One region of the Vibrio profundum genome, then DNA from elsewhere that is predicted to be linked to it. Evidence: predicted binding sites of a transcription regulator. Region 1 holds the regulator's gene; the other holds the start of a gene.
What was found. The regulator CRP, encoded in region 1, controls carbon source genes, mostly activating them, when cyclic AMP is high. The targets are predictions, from matches to a motif close to TGTGANNNNNNTCACA.
Positions count from the first base shown of each region.

Region 2: the regulator CRP is predicted to act here: its motif matches at 1,849-1,864, upstream of deoD (purine-nucleoside phosphorylase).

Region 1 is NZ_JAKJTA010000006.1:142,644-150,963, forward strand. Features, by position in the region: gene L4C34_RS06670 (YheU family protein) at 1-202, shown strand, start outside; gene L4C34_RS06675 (phosphoribulokinase) at 264-1,133, shown strand; gene crp (cAMP-activated global transcriptional regulator CRP) at 1,383-2,015, shown strand; gene L4C34_RS06685 (DUF1338 domain-containing protein) at 2,133-2,924, opposite strand; gene astD (succinylglutamate-semialdehyde dehydrogenase) at 2,948-4,405, opposite strand; gene astA (arginine N-succinyltransferase) at 4,427-5,446, opposite strand; gene L4C34_RS06700 (aspartate aminotransferase family protein) at 5,505-6,716, opposite strand; gene L4C34_RS06705 (aminodeoxychorismate/anthranilate synthase component II) at 7,076-7,654, opposite strand; gene L4C34_RS06710 (DedA family protein) at 7,878-8,320, shown strand, end outside.
Region 2 is NZ_JAKJTA010000011.1:95,209-103,528, forward strand. Features, by position in the region: gene L4C34_RS12130 (hypothetical protein) at 37-654, opposite strand; gene L4C34_RS12135 (substrate-binding periplasmic protein) at 803-1,573, opposite strand; gene deoD (purine-nucleoside phosphorylase) at 1,974-2,684, shown strand; gene L4C34_RS12145 (transposase) at 2,738-4,207, shown strand; gene L4C34_RS12150 (VWA domain-containing protein) at 4,255-5,628, opposite strand; gene L4C34_RS12155 (TadE/TadG family type IV pilus assembly protein) at 5,642-6,208, opposite strand; gene L4C34_RS12160 (TadE/TadG family type IV pilus assembly protein) at 6,220-6,672, opposite strand; gene L4C34_RS12165 (SDR family NAD(P)-dependent oxidoreductase) at 7,320-8,024, shown strand.

The DNA of each region.
Region 1 (8,320 bases):
AACTGAGACACTAGACAACCTCATTCATGAGTTTGTACTACGTGAAGGCACCGACTACGGAACAGAAGAATTCTCGCTACAAAATAAAGTCGACCAAGTAAAAATACAGCTAAAAAATAATGAAGCGGTCATCGTGTATTCAGAGCTGCATGAATCGGTAAACATTCAGCTTCGTCATACATTTCAAGGCAATATTTCATAGCCAAGCCAGTTCCTGCTATAGTCATTCGCCAAAGGCAATTATCGAATAGACAGGGCTCGTCATGTCAGCAAAGCACCCCATTATCGCCGTCACCGGTTCATCAGGAGCTGGAACGACCACCACATCGGAAGCGTTTAGAAAGATGTTCAATATGATGAACATCAAGCCTGCATGGGTAGAAGGTGACAGTTTCCATCAATTCACTCGCCCCGAGATGGACGTGGAGATCCGTAAAGCCCGCGAACAAGGGCGGCACATCAGCTACTTCGGACCACAAGCCAATAATTTCACCACGCTGGAGCAATTTTTCAAAACCTTTGGTAAGGAAGGAGTCGGCCAAGTACGCCGCTACTTACACACCTTTGATGAGGCCGTACCCTACAATCAAATGCCCGGCACGTTTACTCCTTGGCAAGACTTACCCACCAATACCGATGTATTGTTCTACGAAGGCTTGCACGGGGGGGTCGTAGATGGTGACGTCAATGTCGCCCAACATGTCGATCTACTAATTGGCATGGTGCCCATTGTTAACCTTGAGTGGATACAGAAATTTGTCCGTGACACCCGTGACCGCGGCCACTCACGAGAAGCCGTGATGGACTCCATCGTGCGTTCTATGGACGACTACCTAAACTACATCACCCCACAATTCTCTCGTACTCATATCAATTTCCAGCGTGTTCCAACCGTTGATACTTCCAATCCACTCAATGCCAAAGGCATCCCCAGCCTCGATGAAAGCTTTGTGGTCATCCGGTTACGCGGAATGAAAAACGTCGATTTTCCATACCTGCTCGCTATGATTGATGGCTCATTCATGTCGCGTCATAACACGCTTGTCGTTCCTGGGGGCAAAATGAGCTTTGCCATGGAGCTGATCGTACGACCAATTTTGCAACAGTTGATCGAGACGGGTAAAATAGGCTAGAGTGCTCAAGATTTAGCCACGAATGACACTGAGTTCTCATAGCGTGATCTTAGGCACGTTTTTGCCTATAAAATGCGCGCCTCCGAGCCATTTAAATCAAGAAATTCTGTGGCAAAAAGGATACTATCAGAAAGGAAACACAAGATAGCTTGCGGCATAAGGAAACTATTTTGTCCTGATAGACCAGGTTTCTGGTCTGGCTAAATTATGGAACACGGCAAGCATCACCTGCAGAGGAAGTGAGATATTATGGTTCTAGGTAAACCTCAAACCGACCCAACATTAGAGTGGTTTCTTTCACATTGTCATATTCATAAGTACCCTTCAAAGAGCACGTTGATCCATGCGGGCGAGAAGGCGGAAACGTTGTATTACATTGTTAAAGGATCTGTTGCGGTTCTGATAAAAGACGAAGAAGGCAAGGAGATGATCCTGTCTTACCTCAACCAAGGTGATTTCATCGGCGAACTTGGTCTATTTGAAGAAGATCAAGAACGTACAGCCTGGGTAAGAGCTAAATCTCCATGCGAAGTTGCTGAAATTTCTTTTAAGAAATTCCGTCAGCTTATCCAAGTTAACCCTGACATCCTGATGCGTCTGTCTTCACAGATTGCGAGCAGATTGAAAGTGACTAGCCAAAAAGTTGGCGATTTAGCTTTCCTAGATGTGACGGGCCGTATTGCCCAAACACTGCTTAATCTGGCGAAACAACCGGATGCAATGACCCACCCTGATGGCATGCAAATCAAAATCACTCGCCAAGAAATTGGCCAGATTGTTGGTTGCTCCCGCGAAACTGTTGGTCGTATCCTTAAAATGCTAGAAGAGCAGAATCTGATTTCTGCGCACGGTAAAACGATCGTCGTATACGGCACTCGTTAATCACCTAGCAATTAAAGATGCAGACAATAAAGCCACCTCATTGAGGTGGCTTTATGTTTTAGCAAAGAGCGAGTTTTCACACTCACCCTTCCTTCATCTTTTTATAAATCAATATTATCAAAGATTAGTGCTTTCAAAGATCTTATCTGCAGACGCTGCAACAAAGCCTGGGTATAGCTCGCCATTGGCCATAGCGTAACGCTTAGCAAATTCGTAGAACCCACCCGGCACTTCATGCTGACCATCGCTAAATGTCACCACGACTTTATCAGCCATCGTCGATGATTGTTCTAACAAAACTTCAGGCGACCCTTTTACTTCTCCACCCGATTGATTAATTGCAAAACCAGATTGTGTCAGGTAATCGTTCACTTGTTTGACTTGCTCGAAGCGATTGAGCTGGTTAACGCTCACCGTAAAGTGATTAGCACCATAACCATGAACCGACAACCAAGCGGCGTATTCGCTACTCTTAGCAAGGCACTGATAGTCATCGAAGCTGATGTCCCATAAACGCCCAGCCGATAGAAACTCATGTGAGTGTAAACGCTGTGAATCGACTTGTTGTACCAAGCGCTCAACAATAGCTTGCGCTTGGCTCGGTAATTTCTCTACCAACAATTCACTGATGAACACCTTAGGCTGATTAGCATCAGGGTGTTCATAATGCTTTGCTACCAAATGCTTGCTTTCAAAAACATAATCACCACATTCTTGATAGCCCAATGCTAAGAAAGGCGCAGCCAACACCTCAAGGCCAACAGGCGCGAGATTAAAGGTGCGCAATGCAATATGGTCGTTAATCAGGGTCGTCTCTTCTTGCAGCAGCTTGTGAACACGCTCAGCCGATGGGCATAGGCGCTCAATATAGTCATTCCAGAGAGATTGAAATAATATCGACGGTGTCATTACCGACTCCTCTTCTCATCACACTAAAGTTTGATACCTGGACTCAAAGTGTCTGGCAGCATCGTTGATGCTCCCTCCATTGAAGCCATTGGATAGGCACAGTAATCCGCCGCATAGTAAGCGCTTGGTCGTAAGTTACCAGATGCCCCAGGACCACCAAATGGTGCATCACCACTCGCGCCTGTCAATTGACGGTTACGATTCACGATACCCGCGCGAATATGATCAACGAAGTAATCCCACTCAGAATCATCGGTAGACACTAAGCCCGCTGACAGGCCAAAACGCGTGTCATTAGCAAGCGTGACCGCTTGTTCTAAGGTGCGATAGCGAACAACCTGTAGTAAAGGCCCAAAGTACTCTTCATCAGGCAACTCAGCGATATCGGTGACATCAATAATACCCGGCGAAACAAAGGCGGCCTCACCTGCTCTGGCAGGCAAAATTGATTTACCGCCTAGTGACACAAGATTGGCCTGTGCGTCGAGAATAACTTGCGCGGCTTGCTGAGAAATTTGCGGTCCCATGAAAGGCGCTGGCTCGGCAAATGGCTGATCAACAATGATTTCCTTCGCTGCAGTGAGTAATTTACTTAGTAGCTGGTCCCCTTTGTTTCCTTCTGGAACATATAAGCGGCGTGCGCACGTACAGCGCTGACCAGCACTAATAAATGCCGATTGTACTATGGTGTATACCGTGGCATCCAAATCTCCATATTGCTCAGAAATCACCATTGGGTTATTGCCACCCATTTCCAATGCGAGCATTTTATCTGGCTGGCCTGCGAATTGGCGGTGCAATATATGCCCGGTATTCGCACTGCCGGTAAAGAGTACGCCATCAATACCTTTGGCATTGGCTAGCGCGATACCGGTTTCTTTTGCGCCTTGTACTAAGTTGACAACGCCAGCAGGTAAGCCCGCTTCTTGCCATAGTTTCATGACAAATTCGCCCGTCCACGGTGTCAATTCTGAAGGCTTAAACACCACGGTGTTACCAGCTAAGAGTGCTGGCACAATATGCCCATTAGGCAAATGTCCGGGGAAGTTATAAGGACCAAAAACGGCCATCACACCTAGTGGTCGGTGGCGCAGCACTACTTGATTGCCAGCAACTTCACGAGTCGCAGCTCCAGTTCTGTCATGATAAGCACGAATAGATATCGCGATTTTACCCGCCATTGCCGCCGCTTCAGTGCGAGTTTCCCAAATAGGCTTACCCGTCTCTTTAGCAATGATTTCCGCTATCGTTTCACTGTTCGCTTTTACTTTGTCAGCAAAAGCCTGCACCAGTTGCTCACGTTCTGCCAAACTGGTTTTCTTCCAGCGTACAAAAGCGGCACGCGCCGCTTCAACCGCCGCATCGACTTGCACTGGCGTTGCACTCTTACCGTGCCAAATTTGTTGATTATCGTAAGGGCTGAGAGAGGCAATCACTTCACCCGCCCCTTCCTGCCATTGCCCACCAATCCACTGAGTCATCACTTTATCCTCAAAATAAACTTAAACTGCCAACATTCTGACTTTATCGCCTTCGGCTATCTCTAATGCCGACGCAACTTTACTATCCAAAATGACACTATCTGTCGCCTGATCGTAGGCCGCCTTTGCTACCGTCGCTCGGAAGTTTTCAAACGAGGTGTTAGCAATCAAATAGTCTTGCGAGCTAGAATGCTCGGAGATTTGTACGCTTGCTCTGAACGAATGGCGAACCGATTCAATATTCGATAAGTCACATTCGACTGACGGGCCCCCATCAAAAATGTCGACATAATTACGGCAGCTAAAACCTTCTTTTTCTAATAGACGTAAAGCAGGTTTAGTGTTCTCGTGAACTTGGCCGATAACCGCTTGCGCTTCTTCGCTCAATAAATTGATATAGATAGGCAGCTTAGGCATCAAATCGGCGATGAAGCCTTTTTTCCCGATACCAGTCAGATAATCAGCAAGAGTAAAATCAATCGAGAAAAAGTGCTCTTGCAACCATTGCCAGAATGGTGAATTACCATCGTCATCCGACACTCCACGCATTTCAGCAAAAATGGTTTCAGAAAAGCGATGAGGGTGCTCTGCCATCATCAAAAAACGGCATTTAGACATTAAACGGCCGTTGAGCCCGTGACGAAAATCTTCTCGTAAGAACAGGGTGCAAATTTCACTGCAACCTGTGTAGTTGTTGCCAAACGTCAAGAGTTTCACAACATTGTTCACGCCAAGCTTTGGCGATGAATGCACAACTTTACTAATGTGGTATGAGTAGAATGGCACATCCCAGCCAATCGATGCTTCAATACCTGTGGTTCCGGCAACTTCTCCCGTCTCGCTATCGAAACCCACCATCAAGTAACCTTCGTCTCCCGGTTCCGTGACTTCTGGCTTGTTAAAGCTGTATTCGGAATGAGTAATACGGTTAGTCAATAATTCTTCGTTAACCGGAAGAGAAGTGAACCCATAGCCAGACTCTTCTGCGCATGTATGCAGCGCGTCATAATCTGCCATAGAAATAGGACGTACAACCAGCATCGTTATTCCCTCCTGATGCAAGTTTGGCTCGCCGCTGTCACAGCAAGCCAAATAGAGATTAAACTAACGACGCGATCGCTTTATCTAATTTAGCCAGACCTTCTTCGATGTCTTTTTTATCAATCACCAATGATGGGGTGAAGCGAACGACATTCGCTCCAGCAACCAACACCATTAGGCCATGCTGGCCAGCGGCGACTAACACTTCACGCGCTCGTCCTTGCCAATTTTCATTCAGTGCCGCGCCAATCAATAGACCTTTACCACGCACTTCACTAAAAATTTGGTACTTATCATTAATTTTAGCCAAACCTTGGCGTAGAAGCTCTTCTCGCTCTTTGACGCCTTGTAAAGTCTCTGGTTGGCTGACAACATCAACCACAGCTTCCGCAACCGCACACGCTAATGGGTTACCACCATAAGTGGAACCGTGAGTACCAATCTTCATATGCGTTGCAAGTTCACTCGTCGTTAACATCGCACCGATAGGAAAACCGCCACCGAGCGATTTCGCTGTGCTTAGAATATCCGGTGTTACACCCAATCCTTGATAGGCATAGAAATCACCAGTACGGCCATTCCCCGTTTGAACTTCATCGAAAATTAGCAGCGCATTGTGCTTATCACACAATTCACGTACCGTTTGCACAAACTCGTCCGTCGGCGACACAATACCGCCTTCACCTTGCAATGGCTCCATCATCACCGCACACGTGCGATCAGACATATGCGCCTTGAGTTCTTCCACGTCGTTATAAGTCAGGTGTGTCACGTCACCAGGTTTAGGACCGAAACCATCTGAATAGGCTTCTTGACCACCAACGGTCACGGTAAAGAAAGTACGACCATGAAAACCCTGTTTAAAGGCAATGATTTCCGATTTGTGCTCACCGTGTACGTCAGCAGCCCAGCGGCGTGCAAGCTTGAGTGCTGCTTCATTGGCCTCTGCGCCTGAGTTGGCGAAGAAAACTTTTTCAGCAAAACTAACTTGAGTTAATTTCTGTGCTAAGCGCAATGCAGGCTCATTCGTCATAACGTTGCTTAAATGCCACAGCTTGTTAGATTGCTCTTGTAAGGCATTCACCATAGCCGGGTGGCAATGTCCTAAGCAACTCACCGCGATACCACCAGCAAAGTCGATAAACTCGTTTCCTTGCTGATCCCAAACACGAGCGCCTTCGCCTTTTACTGGAATCATTTGCATTGGGTTATAACAAGGCACCATAACCTCATCAAACAATTCGCGTTCCACTTTATTTCCAACCGTCATAGATTTTTCCTCATCGATGCAACTTGTCAATCAACATGCCAAAGACCTGCACCGTAAAATTTTGTATTACATTAATGACAATGTGGCATTTTATTTACATTTAATTAACCATTTCAATAGTAACTTGTTCTTTTTTTCACCGACAAGTTAATATTTGCGAAGCCAAGATTGAGTAAATATGCCAACAAAGTGACGCTAACACGTTATTTTATAGGAAGGAAAAAGAGGCGCAGCTAGAAAACCCAGTGCTGCTCGCACTATAGAGAGGTGAGACAACGCATAGTTTTTCACTATCCGCCGTAGCAATATTTTGCGTTAAAATGTTAAAAAAGGTGATCTAGGTCCAAGAGGAATTTAAATTATAGCGCTAAAAAATTCGCCAGCAATTCGTGGCCTTGCTCAGTTTTAATTGATTCTGGGTGAAATTGCACCGCATGGATCGGCAAAGAACGGTGTTGAAAACCCATAATTTCATCTACCGTGCCATCGTCTAACTCTGTCCATGCCGTTAAAACGAAACACTCAGGTAAGGTCTGTTTATCTACAATCAATGAGTGATAACGAGTGACCGTTAATGGATTATTGAGCCCATGAAACACTCCGCGTCCGGTATGAGCAATCGGAGAAGTTTTGCCATGCATCACTTGTCGCGCTTTAGTGACTGTCGCACCATACACTTGAGCAATCGCCTGATGCCCGAGGCACACGCCTAAAATAGGAAGTTTTCCCGCAAAATGTTCAATCGCCGACAGTGAAATTCCCGCATCATCTGGGGTACAAGGCCCCGGAGATATCACCAAATGACTCAAGCTCATCGCCTCAATGTCGGCCAAGCTAATTTCATCGTTACGCGCTACTTTTACTTCAATACCCAGTTCACAAAAGTACTGATACAAGTTATAGGTAAACGAATCGTAATTATCGATGATAAGCAGCATGGTATTAATCAGGGCTATGGACAGTAATGGTTTGCTATTGTGCCGCCCAGCGATAGAAACGCAAGGAGAAATCACACTTCTAAGGCTCCCCTCGACTCGGATTAGAACGGTCTGCTCTGCCAAATAAGATTGCCAGAGTAAAGCCCAAGCAGATCAGTTATACTAGCCGGCCTTTACGCTCAGCCCAGTGAATACAATACAATGTCGACAGTAGGGAGCACACTTGATACATATTCATGACTTGATCCAATCCATGAAGCCACTGTTGGAACACTATGGCTATTTTGCACTGATCGTATCAGTGTTTTTTGAAGGAATGGGGATCCCTCTTCCAGGGCAATCGGTGCTGATCACTGCCTCCATCATGTCATCAGAGAATGTCATGAACCTGCCGATGGTGATGACTATTGGCTGGATAGCTTGCTTTTGCGGCAACACTGCAGGCTATTTCATTGGTTACTACTTTGAAAGTTGGCTGGCCAAAAAGGGCTACATTTCAGAGAAGAAATGGCAGAAAATACACAGTATTATCCAAAAATATGGACCTATTTGCTTGGTGATCAGTCGTTTTGTCGAAGGAATGAAACAGTTTATGCCAATGGCCTGTGGCATGGCGAAAATGTCAAAAAGAACCTTTTTCATAGGCAATGCGATGGCCTCAACATT
Region 2 (8,320 bases), on a different contig from region 1:
TGGCGTCATTTGACTACACCTCGACTAATACCTCTGTCATTTAATTTTCTGATTGAGTTCCGCAATAAACTGTTCGGTTTGAGCCGCCTTCTTACAAATGACACTATCGTTATGCACCGCTACAGGGTTACTTTTATCATGCGGTAGTTCGGGTAAACCTAAAGACTCCAAGGCAAGATAAACATCGGGTACAAAGTCAATCATCGCGTCGATCCGACCGCTCTGTAATTTCTTTATGTTTTTATCAAGAGAATTAACTAACGTCAGTTTGACACCAGATGTATCCACCTTATTCCCATAGGAGAATCCCAGCCTAGCACCTACTTTTTTTCCTTTGAGCTCTGACAAACTTGAAATGACAGGTTTACCGAGTGCAGTGAAAATATACACTTTTGCGATTCCCATAGGCTTACTTTCAATGATGTCACTATTTATATAGTTAGGGTAAAAGTCCGGGTTCTTGTTGGCGGGAGAAAAGCACTTATCACTACTACGTTGAAAAGACTGCTCTGCACGAATAGTGGGCAATGGCACCAATTGTACCGATGCGACCTGCTTAATGATGAGGTCATACTCACCCGTCCCTTTTTTATCATGCAACCCAGGAATAATATTGGTGATAACTTCGGTAGCCATCACCGAAAAGGAACTCATAATGAGCCCCAAACCACATACAATTCTAATCATCATGCGTCTCACTTACCCTAAACATATAGATACACTATAGTTCATCTAACAATACTCTCCATTCGTCTACATTTTCCTCGAAGATTGGAGCTGAAGTGGCGCTTATACGTGAGCCTTAGTTTCCCAAATCAACCGGTTGTGTGTAGACGTATTCAGGGACAGGTTGTCCAAAGAAATAAGATTGAATGATTTGTTTGTATTGCCCAGTACTTTGCAGATGGTGAAGCCCTCGCCTGAATTGGGTTATCCTGTCTTTGCACTGCTCACTGAAGATCATTTGAGTTGGTAGCCGAAATAAACGTTGTTTCGAATAAGTAAATTCAGACGCCCTGTTTGGATAAGAATGTTCAATAGCCGCTAACCCTGGGAGTAATGGGCTCACAAACATATCTAACCGGCCAAGCACGACCTTTTTGACGTTTTGCTGCATGGATTTTACGAGTTCAAGATTCGAGGCAATCCCTTTTACCTTAAGGGCTCTTTCAATCGCTCCACCTCGCATTGTTCCAATTCGATACTCTTTAAATTTAGGCGAGCTCAGTGGTTCAAGACCTAAAGGGTATTTAGACTTCAAGTAAAAAAAATGCGAGGTGACATTATAGAGTGCTTCTGCTGTAAGACCCTTACGTTTATTTTCGTTAAACCAGTGCAGCGACCCTACCGTACTGCAGTGCTTCTCTTTTGATATGCTCCATGAAATTCGCGATAAGGGATAGATAATAAAAGTAGTTTTAACCCCTTGGGAAGCGAATGCTTGCCGGACAATATCGACCAGTAGGCCTTTGTCTTGCCCTAAAAGCGGCGGAAGGTTAATAGTCGCGACAGTCAAAGATTGATCTGTTGAGTCTTTCAGATCTGGGGAAGCAGCAAGAGGGATGGAAATCATGCTACCGACAATAATAAGCCACCTCGATCTATGCCACCTCTTTAAATCCACGGCGGTTCCTCGATTTGATCCGGAAAATACAAGTTCAAAACCAGTATAGTTCACGGTGTAGATCCGCGTAGGTACATAGGTAAGAACCTAGGCACCTTGAGCCGCGTCACGACCTGTAGGCGACCAACAAACAGGCACTCGAACTTCAAGCGGCGACGCTACACCGAAATTTTTCAACAGAATTAGTAATAGGTTGCTTGAATTCCTTTCACATCAGCATAAAATGTGATGACGATCTCACGTAGATATGAAAAATATCGATAAGATTGCCAAAAATTCAAGGTCCAAAGCCAACGACGGTGCTCTCACATGCGCCACTGTCAAATATTTATAATTGGAGTTACCTCTTATGACTACCCCTCACATTAATGCTCAAATGGGCGATTTCGCTGAAACTGTCCTAATGCCTGGCGATCCACTGCGTGCAAAATACATCGCAGAAAACTTCCTAGAAGACGTGCAACAAGTGTGTGACGTACGTAACATGTTCGGCTATACCGGCACTTACAAAGGTAAGAAAGTGTCTGTTATGGGTCACGGTATGGGTATCCCTTCTGCATGTATCTATGTTCACGAGCTAATCGCTGAATATGGCGTAAAAAATATCATTCGTGTGGGCAGCTGTGGCGCTGTACGTGACGACGTTAACCTAATGGACGTAGTGATCGCTATGGGCGCATCTACTGATTCAAAAGTTAACCGTATCCGCTTCAACAGCCACGACTTCGCAGCGATCGCCGACTTTGAATTACTAGAAACAGCTGTTGCTCAAGCGCGTGCACAAGAAGTTTCTGTAAAAGTAGGTAACGTATTCTCAGCTGACCTATTCTACAGCCCAGAGCCAGAAATTTTTGAGAAAATGAAGAAACTAGGCATGCTAGGTGTCGACATGGAAGCAGCAGGTATCTACGGTGTTGCGGCTGATCTAGGCGCGAAAGCACTAACCATCCTGACTGTTTCTGATCACATCCTACGTGGTGAGAAACTAAGCTCAGAAGAACGCCAAAAGTCGTTCAACGAAATGATGAATGTTGCGCTAGAAACTGCGATCAACGTGTAATCTGAAGGCTCTGCCTAATACGTTGGGCAGAGCTTCCTTCAAAGGGGAATAAGGTGAGCGATAATCGACTACCCATACCTGCTGAAGGGCTGCAACTCAATTTCTGTAAAACGCTTGCCTGCGAAAATTTTGGCTCAAGCAATCCCCATGACTATATTTTCCAACATCAAGACCCGACACGTCCAACGATGGTGTGTCGAAAGTGCGGCGCGTTTCCACCACTACTCAATAACCACCAAGTCCTGCTCGAATCTTTGCGTTTGAAAGAGCTGCATCACGATGGCGTGCCCTCATGCCGCAATCAATCGTGTACCAATCACAACCTGCCTGTTTATACCCACAAACACCTTTACCACGCCTTTGGCTTCAGTGGTGATAGACAGCGTTACCGTTGCAAGCAGTGCCAAGCCACCTTTGTTGACAAATGGTCGGGAGAAAACCCGAAAAACCACTTACAACAACAAATCCTAGCCATGCTTTTTACCGGCTATTCGGTGCGGGAAATATGCCGAAAAGTCGATATAAAACCGAAGACTTTCTACGATCACCTTCAACATATCGCCAGTCGGTGCCGGCGGAGATTAGCCAATTTCGATGCCCGATGGCTGCAGAAAACAAAGCATTATGTCATGGCATCCAATTACTCCAAACTGCAACCAAACAGCGATAACGGTGTGTTTTGGCTGGTCACGGGGGAAGCCAACAGCGGTTACATTTATCGTCAGCATATCAATTACTCTGCTAACGATTTAGCGACTGGTAATGCAGACCATGACCCTTACCAAGACAACGCGTCGGTTCTAGCGCGAGACTATCAAGTCAACGCCCTGCCCGAGTCGAATAAAACCGCCGACAGCTTGCTTGAACGGGTTGAACTTCAGTATCAAGCGATCCTCGCCCGCAACAATGTCGAGAGCCCGCTTGGCGATTTAACACGCTTTCATTACCCTTCGATTGGCGTTTTGATCCGCCCGCAATATACTTCATACGCGCATTACCTGAACGTCCTCGAAACTTGTGATGAAAACAAGCGCCTTTCTCTTTTTATGCCGCAGGATCCTTTGCTTCGCTCTGCTGCACTCAGCATTTGCAAAAATCGCATCCTACAAGGGCGTGTCGACCTAATGTATGTTTGTGAAGATCCACTTTGGGATAAAGATCGGGCGATAGAAAAGATTGACGTGGTTCATATGGGATGGTGGCGCGATCGATGGGGAATGGCAAACCAAGAGCAAGCAGAAAAAGGCGTATGTTATTTGGCTGGTGACAATCCAAATCTAGACAAATGGCTGCAAAACGCATCGATTACAGCCATACTTTTCTACCAACAGCGATTCCAGTCCCTCTTTCAAGCCTTTATCAACGAGCCAAGAAGAAGACTACGCCCCGGTGGCCTGCTGCCACTGCTAGATATTTTCCAAGCTTGGCACAACCTCTGCTATCAAGATAAAAACGGCCAAACGGCCGCACAAAAACTGGGATTATGTCAGCACGCCATGACGTTGGAAGAATTGCTGAGCTAGCGGGCAGTTTATTTAATCTTTGATGGTGACTAAACCTGACAGCACAGCTACAAGGTCAATCGAATAATCACATCTAACATTTCATCAAAGCATGGTTCCAACGCATCTTCGTCGACGGCATGGCAATAGACGCCTCGCATCTGATCTGGTTGAAAATCTCCCGATAAGTCAACATCATTTAGCATGTCTGGATCATTGGCCATTCTCAAAAGTAAATCTTGACCTAATTCGCTGTCTGGTCCGGCAGGGGAGGTAAGGGAGGAGCCTAAACCGAGCGTAAACACGAAAATGCCTTCGTTTCGTGCCGCTTCCGCCATATCTTCCACCAAATTTCGAGATACGCGATTGACCCGAGTATACAGATCATTCGCAGAATGGATAAAGCGATTATATTGAGCAACTGGCCGAGTTGGGTGGAATGGGTTTAAGACGTTAAACTCAGTAGCACTGATATCATGGGAGTTAAAATATTCGGGTAATTCTTCCAAATTGTCGTCGATATTGCTGCCAGCGTAGCCACTTCCTGACAATTGCGTCGCGACACTATCAAATTCCCACAGACCGCGTGGTGTGCCACTACCCCCATCGCTTGAGCGTATCGAACCAGCGTAAGTGTTGCTGTCTATAAATTCAAATGAGGATGAAAACGTATTGGGTGCGCCATCAGTGAAGAAAACGATCACTTTGAGGTTAGCCGGATCGGACACATTTCTCAGCTCTTCCAACGCCAGATAAAATCCTTCAGAAGCATTGGTATATTGTGGATTAAAAATACTGCCAAACGTAAACGCATCAATTTCTGAATTGATCGCCGTCCGATCGTGTCCTCTAGGGTCAGTGAACCCGACAGGTACCTCTGCACCAAAGGCAAATTTAACTAACGAAACACGGTCAAACGTCTCATGAAAATTACTAACAAAAGATTTGGAGCGCACGATCACATCTTGCGTCACATCACCTATGGAGCCAATTCGTAAAGAGGTCGTATTATCGACTACCAAAACCAAATCCACGGGTCGGCGTATGACTTCAGCTTGGGCACCAATCGCGAATGCGTTAAACCCTGTAATATTCAAAAACGTAGTCGGCATATCCGCAGACGCGCTAATACTAATACTGATATTGCCATCAGAGTCATACGAAAAATTCACATTTTCAAGAGTCGCAGTGCTTTTATGAAACCCCTCAGGAAAGTTCGCAGCAAAGAACTTATTGGCCGCCGCCACGGCATCCGATTCCCCATCAGCGACCGCTCGCGCCGCTGAAATGCTTGCTGCGTCAACCGCAGCAAACAACTTAGCCTGCACTAAATATGCCCTACCGGCATCGATGGACATACCTGAGACCAGTGCAATAAATGGCAAAGCAACCACCGTTGCTATCGCCACTATCCCTTTATGTTTACGCAATGTCCGTATCATATTGCGGCCTCATTCATAAGTATGTAGTGTCAGACATGACAAAATCGCTGTCGTACACCCAATCATATACAGGTGAGTAGCGATAAATCACTTCCACCACATAGACACTTTCCCCATCACTCAGCGTCATAGGTAAGCTATTCGTAGTCGGCTTATCATCGGGCAACTGACATGTTCCTTCACTGTCCCAACTTCCGCACCCAGCCCAAACATCACTTTCCACATCAATACCATGTTCTGTCCAGCGATATTGATTATTGATATAAGGTGGATCCGACTCTTGTCCAACGACTTGGCTGATGTAAATAATCCCGTCTTCTTCTAGATCCAATGGGCTGGATGTCAAAGCGACGATAGCCATTACGTCCTGAGGAGTCTGAGCACTGGCACGCGAAACAATATTTGCCCCTTCCCGGCTAATGTTTGTAATGATGGTATTGGCCTGAATCATGGAGGTAAGTTCCCAAATACCGACAATAAACAGAAACAACACTGGCATTACTAAGGTCATTTCCACGGCAGCAAAGCCCTTATGAGAGACTCGATAGCCAGATCGCATCAACCCAGATCGCATCAACATAGCTTGTTTCCTCAAAACGACTCATTCCGCATCGCGGCACTGACCGTGAACTCATATTTGCCATCTTGCAAAAATGGATAAACCAACAAACTCGCCGTCGGCCATTCGCAATCTAAGTGAATCGCTATCATGTCTCCCGAACCCCCAAAGCCCGCGACACTATTGCCATACACATCTTCAACACGGATGTTTTCTACGTCCATCACTCGCTCAAGAAAGCCATGCGAAGAACTGGAAATTTTTTCTAAAATGGCCGCCTCTCTACTCCCCTCACTATCAGGATCTAAATCAGAGCGCCCCGTGATTGCATACCTTGCCCCTTCCCGCACGGCATTTTGCATTGTCAGCTTTACATAACCAAAATACGCCAGATCTATCGATGTAATAATGGTGGAAAAAAAGACGCTCGCGACGATGGCAAATTCCACAATCGCGCTCCCACTCTGTTTTTTACTTGAGATCAAATGAGTAGTATTCTCAGGAGGTGTTCTGGAAGCTTGATGAGTATTCGAAAAGCACTCATAAAAACGCCTTCCAATGCCCTTGCCACTAGAACGCACACCTCTACCTATTTTGCGTCTGATAAACCCAGCGAAATCCCACATATAGCACTGCCCACATCCATTTACATGACCTTAACTTTTCATAAAATTGACACAAACTTCACTTTAAAATATGGAAGAACATCTAAGGATTGGTAAATGAGATTATGGTATAACGCCCAGAATGACACATAGCGTGGAATATAAAACCAATTTAATATTCAGTTTTAGAATAATAGCGATATTTCAACTAGCTGTATTGTCATGGTAATTTGGCGGCAACTTTTTCATTGGTAGGCTTATACTGAGCGAGGTTAGATAACTCGTTCATCTGGCGACATATAACTCCGAGTTATAATTACGTGATAGTAGTCACAATTTTATCTGCAATTAATGTCAATTGTTGTATCCTTGCTTCGGCCTATTCCGTACTAAGTATTGGTTGGAGAGAATAGCAGCCCCCTTTTACGCTCAATAAAACCGCTCCAATGTTTTGGCGATAAAGATCAGCCGTTTAATGTAAACTTTCGCACCTAGTCCTATCAATAAGTCCAAAAGGAAAATCCTGAATGAGAACAGTACTGATCACAGGCACCAGCCGAGGAATTGGCTTAGCAACGGCGCATAAGTTTAAAAGCAGTGGTTATCATGTCATCGCGACCGCCAGAAAACAGGCGGATTTAGAAATGCTTCGCTCACTAGAATTTGAAGCACATAGATTAGAAATCACCGATTTAGATAACATCAGTACTCTACATGCAGAGCTAAAAGCAAATGGCAAGTTACCCGATATACTTGTGAACAATGCGGGTGTGGCCGACTTAGCTTTGCTTGCCCGAACCACCGAAAAAGACTTTGACCACACTCTCGATGTCAATCTCAAATCTGCACTCTTCATGACCCAAAAGTTCGTTAAGAACATGGCAAAGAATAAGTTTGGTCGGATTGTTAACGTGTCCAGCATTCTAAGCTCACTGCCACAAAAAGGCTTTGCTAGCTACGCGGCATCGAAAGCGGGTTTAGAAGCATTTAGCCGCGTCGCCGCTCTAGAATACGCCGAAAAGGGCGTCACAATAAATTGTGTCGCCGCAGGGTTCGTGGATACCGATATGATCAAATCGCTCGCGAACGCTGATCAATTAAAAGCGCAGATCCCAACGCGCTCGATTGCTACCCCAGAGCAAATCGCCAGCGCCATTCTGTTTCTTGCCGAGCAAAGCAATATCACAGGAGAAGTGCTCCAAACAAACGGCGGGTTATTGATGAAGCCTTAGCTTTTAGCTTAGTGACCGCTCTTGACCCTGTAAATAATTCTGTGTAGCGTCTCTCAGCTTTGCATCGCCCCCCAATCGCCAATCTGATCATGACTCCAGCTGAAACAAATATGCGTGAGAACGAAAGTTTAAACGCATTCTTGCCCTCGCGTTCGGGAAACGAAATAAAAACCTTCAATAGTCTAATGCTTACTCCTAAATTCAACTCCATTCACGATCACTTTTCTGTGCGATGAATTCCGTGTTTACTCATATCGCTTACCCGCTTATTGTGGTAAACAAGTGAAGGGCAAATA